Regions from separate parts of the Kribbella sp. NPDC050281 genome, predicted to be linked through region 1. Evidence: riboswitches for the same ligand, from Rfam matches in the RefSeq annotation. Region 1 holds a riboswitch; the other holds the start of a gene.
What was found. Region 1 has a riboswitch for glycine ahead of gcvP (aminomethyl-transferring glycine dehydrogenase). Riboswitches for the same ligand answer to the same signal wherever they lie in the genome.
Positions count from the first base shown of each region.

Region 2: linked by a shared signal. The riboswitch ahead of AB0I34_RS16590 (L-serine ammonia-lyase) and the one ahead of gcvP (aminomethyl-transferring glycine dehydrogenase) in region 1 are both predicted to bind glycine.

Region 1 is NZ_JBFAKS010000003.1:259,348-261,805, forward strand. It holds gene gcvP (aminomethyl-transferring glycine dehydrogenase) at 1-1,146, opposite strand, end outside; glycine riboswitch at 1,224-1,313, opposite strand; gene AB0I34_RS05490 (dihydrodipicolinate synthase family protein) at 1,329-2,222, opposite strand; gene AB0I34_RS05495 (MerR family transcriptional regulator) at 2,239-2,458, opposite strand, start outside.
Region 2 is NZ_JBFAKS010000013.1:108,946-111,403, forward strand. It holds gene AB0I34_RS16580 (alpha/beta hydrolase) at 1-477, opposite strand, end outside; gene AB0I34_RS16585 (DUF3817 domain-containing protein) at 600-983, shown strand; glycine riboswitch at 981-1,073, shown strand; gene AB0I34_RS16590 (L-serine ammonia-lyase) at 1,160-2,458, shown strand, end outside.

The DNA of each region.
Region 1 (2,458 bases):
GCCGTGGACAACCTCCACACCACCGGCGCGCAGCGACGCGGCCAGCCTGCCCGCGTACTCGTGGACACGGTCGGCGATCGCCTTCAGGCCGTCCGGCCCGTGGTAGACGGCGTACATCGACGCGACCACGGCGAGCAGGACCTGCGCCGTACAGATGTTGGAGGTCGCCTTCTCGCGGCGGATGTGCTGCTCGCGGGTCTGCAGCGCCAGCCGGTACGCCGGTGCGCCGTCAGCGTCCACGGAGACACCGACCAAGCGACCGGGCAACGACCGCTCGAGACCGGCGCGGACGGACATGAAGCCGGCGTGCGGGCCGCCGTAGAACAGCGGTACGCCGAAGCGCTGGGACGAGCCGATCACGATGTCGGCGCCGGCCTCACCCGGTGCCTCCAGCAACGTCAGCGCGAGCAGATCGGAGGCGACCGCCACCAGGGTCTCGCGCTCGTGCGCGGCAGAGATCAGCGGCTTCAGGTCGCGGACCACACCGCCGGCGCCCGGGTACTGCACCAGGAAACCGAAGAAGTCGCCGTCCGGCAGACCGTCGGTGGTGTCCGCGACGACCACCTCGATACCGAGCGCCTCAGCGCGGGTCTGCACCACGGCGATGGTCTGGTCGAAGCAGTCCGCGTCGACCAGGAAGCGGTCCGACTTGCTCTTCTTGTTCGACCGGTGTGCCAGCGTCATCGCCTCGGCAGCCGCGGTCCCCTCGTCCAGCAGCGACGCGTTCGCGGTCGGCAGGCCGGTCAGGTCGGACACCACGGTCTGGAAGTTCAGCAGCGCCTCGAGCCGGCCCTGGGAGATCTCCGGCTGGTACGGCGTGTACGCGGTGTACCAGGCCGGGTTCTCGACCAGGCGGCGGACGATCACCGACGGGGTGAAGGTGCCGTAGTACCCCTGGCCGATCATCGAGGTGGCGACGGTGTTGCGGGCGGCGAGCTGGCGGAGCTCGGTCAGCGCGTCGACCTCGGAGGCCGGTTCGGGCAGCCGGAGCGCCTCGGTGGAGCGGATCGACTCCGGTACGGCGGCGTCCACGAGCGCGTCGACGTCGTCGTACCCGAGCAGCTGCACCATCCGGGCGACCTCGTCCGGCCGTGGTCCGATGTGCCGGTCGGCGAACGCCGCAGAGATCTGGGGTGAGTTGTTCATCAAGAGGCTCCGTTGCTGACAGTGCTTCCGGTCGCCTCCCCCTCTGTCACGCCGAGCAATGCACGCTCCAGAGTCGCCTGTGACACTCGGTCCATGGGCCTGAGAGGTTCCGGGGAGGAATTGCCCCTTCGGCGCCCGATCGCACGGGTCTCTCCCGAGTGCTGTGAACGGCTGCCCCGAGGCTACCAGGAATCGGCGAAGAGTTCGGGCAGCAACCGCAGTGCGGCCGGCCGGGCGGCCTCGACCTGCTCCTGGGTCGCCGACGCCATCGGCCACCGAACCCGCGTACCGACGTCCGCCCAGTCCCCCACCGCGGCCAGGAACTTGTCCAGTGCCGGGTTCGACAACCCCGCCTTCTGCAGCGGTACGACGTGCTGCCCGAAGAACTCGCCGATCCGGCGTTCGACGTCCAGGTCGCAGGCGTGCTCCACCGAGCCGTTGGGTGAGAGCGCCGCGACGTTCGAGTAGCTGCCATGCGCACCGAGTAACGACATGCTCGCAAGGAAGTGTCCTGGCACGAAGATCGCCAGCCCGGACTTCAGCGCCTGCTCGAACCATGCCTTGTCCCCACCCGCGGTCTTCAGACCGATCAGACTCGGCACGGCGGCGGCCAGCGACGTCAGCAGTTCTGGACGCACGGGGGTCTTCGCGTGCGGTGGGTTGTAGAGGACCAGAGGCACGTCACCGGCGGTGTCCGCGACGCGCCGGAGGAAGTCGAGCGCCTCCCGGTCGTTCAAGGGCAGCCAGTCGGGCAGGATCACCTGGATCGCACCAGGTGCCAGCGCGGCGGCTCGACGTACCCGATCCAACTGCAGCTGGGCTGACGGGTGGCTCGCGCCGATCTGGAACGGCTTGGCCGCTCCCGCGAGCAGCTCGTTGATCCGGCCGAACTCGTCCTCGGTCAGCGTTTGGAACTCGCCCGCCGTGCCGTGCGCATACAAGCCCTCCAACTGACTGGCGCCCAGCACATCTACCTGAGCCTGCAGACGCGCGAAGTCGATGGAGTCGTCGGCGTTGAGGGGCAACAACACAGTGGCCCACACACCGCGCAGCGAATCGGCAGTGAGTGGGCGCACAGGAGGAAGGAAGGTCTCAACCGGTCATGCGGGCGCGGCGGCGAGCCGCGAGTTCATCATTCGCGTGCTGATCGCCGTCCTCATGACCGTCGGCCCGCTCGGTGGGCAGCTCGGACAGCGAGCCCTCGACCTCGCGCCAGACACCGCCGAGGGCGATGCCGAACACCCCCTGGCCGCCGGCCAGCAGATCGATGACCTCGTCCGGCGAGGTGCACATGTAGACCGAGGCGCCGTCG
Region 2 (2,458 bases), on a different contig from region 1:
GGCGCTCTTGATGATCGGCGACGGCTGCTGGGCCAGCAGTGCGGCCGTGCACTTCACCGGGTTGCTGCGAGCCACCCCGCGCGGATCGAAGCTCACGATGTCGAACCGGTCCTGCAGGTCCTCGCTGAACCGGAACATGCCGGTCTTGATCCGGTCGACGCCCGAGTCACCGGGACCACCCGGGCCCCACATCAGTACGCCGACCCGGTCGCTCGGGGACTTCGCCGTACGCCGGGCGATCGCGAGACCGAACGTCGGTCCGTCCGGATGGTGCCAGTCCACCGGCACCTGCAGGGTCGCGCACTGCGATCCCTTCACTTCCGCGGGATCGTCCTTGCCTTCGGGCTTGCAGTCGGACCACTGCACTGTCACCGGCTTGGGTACGTCGGCCGGCGCGGGCACCGCGGTGAGACCCGCCGCGGCGAATCCCAGGACCACACCCCACGCGGTGGTCCTGAGTACTTGTCTGGATGTCATCAGGGAAATCTCCTGTCTGGGGAACCTCCCTCGATCCTCAGCAACCGTTTGCCCGCGCACATCGGGGAGCAGCCCTCGACACACCCCGGGCACGGCTTGGGGGACTTGTTAGGGTCGGGTCGATGACCGAGACGACTGTTGCCGCCCCGGCCGGCACGAAGAGACACGCGACCTGGTTCCGCACGGTGGCGATCGCCGAGGCGATCTCCTGGACCGGTCTGCTGATCGGAATGCTGTTCAAGTACGTGCTGTCCGACAACGAGCTCGGGGTGAAGATCTTCGGCCCGATCCACGGCGGCATCTTCATCGTCTACGTGCTCACCGTGCTGCTGGTGCGTGGCCCGCTGCGCTGGTCCTGGCCGGTCACGCTGCTTGCGCTGGCGGCCAGTGTTCCGCCCCTGTTCACCTGGTTCTTCGAGATCTGGGCGGTGCGCACGGGCCGGATTGACGACGGCCGGGACACCGCCGTACCGTCCAGGACGTCAGCTAATTCAACAGCCGCATGAACCCGTGCGGGAGAGTCCCGGGTACGACCCGGGCGCCGTAGGAGCAACTCTCCCCAAGAATCTCTCAGGCACCTTCACCGCACGGGCGAGGCACCTCTGGAAGACGTCCCCGGACGTCTGACAGAGCGGGGAGGACACCAAACGGTCAACGGCGACCGGAAGGAAACCTCCACACGATGGCGATCAGCGTCTTCGACCTGTTCAGTATCGGGATCGGCCCGTCGAGCTCCCACACAGTGGGACCGATGCGCGCCGCCCGCACCTTCGCACTCGGCCTGGCCGATGCCGGCCTGCTGGCTACTACCGCGACCGTCGAGGCACAGCTGTTCGGTTCGCTGGGAGTGACCGGCCACGGCCACGGCAGCGACAAGGCGGTCCTGCTCGGTCTCGAGGCCGAGGATCCCGAGACCGTCGTCACTCATTCGGTCGACGCACGTGTCGAGACGATCCGCGAGCGCGGCCGGTTGCTGCTGGCCGGCACGCACGAGATCACGTTCGACGAGAACGCACACCTGGTGATGCACCGGCGCAAGGTCCTGCCGTACCACCCGAACGGGATGACGTTCGTGGCCCGGTCCGCGGACGGCGGCGTACTGCGGGAGCGGACGTACTACTCGGTCGGCGGCGGGTTCGTGGTCGACGAGAACGCGGCGGCCGGGGACCGGATCGTGCCGGACACGACCCCACTGAAGTACCCGTTCACGACTGGCGCCGAGCTGCTCGAGCGGTGCCGCGAGTCGCAGTTGCCGATCAGCGAGGTGATGCTCGCCAACGAGCTGGCCTGGCGGACCGAGACCGAGATCCACGACGGCCTGCTGCACATCTGGCAGGTGATGCAGGACTGCGTCCGCGAGGGCTGTGAGACCGAGGGCATCCTGCCCGGCGGCCTGAAGGTGCCGCGGCGGGCGCACGCGCTGCACCAGAAGCTGAGCCGCGACCCGTGGTCGGTGGATCCGCTCAAGGTGATGGACTGGGTCAACCTGTTCGCCCTCGCGGTGAACGAGCAGAACGCGTCCGGCGGGCGGATCGTCACCGCGCCGACGAACGGCGCCGCGGGCATCATCCCCGCCGTACTGCACTACTACCGGCGGTTCGTGCCGGGGGCAACCGACGACGGCGCGGTCCGGTTCCTGCTTACCGCCGGCGCGATCGGCGTGCTCTACAAGGAGAACGCGTCGATCTCCGGCGCCGAGGTCGGCTGCCAGGGCGAGGTCGGCTCGGCCTGCTCGATGGCGGCGGCCGGGCTGTGCGAGGTCCTCGGCGGTACGCCGCAGCAGGTCGAGAACGCGGCCGAGATCGCGATGGAGCACAACCTCGGCCTGACCTGCGACCCGGTCGGCGGGCTGGTGCAGATCCCGTGCATCGAGCGGAACGCGATGGCGTCGGTGAAGGCGGTCAACGCGGCCCGGATGGCGATGCACGGCGACGGGGTGCACGTGGTCACCCTCGACAAGGTGATCAAGACGATGCGCGAG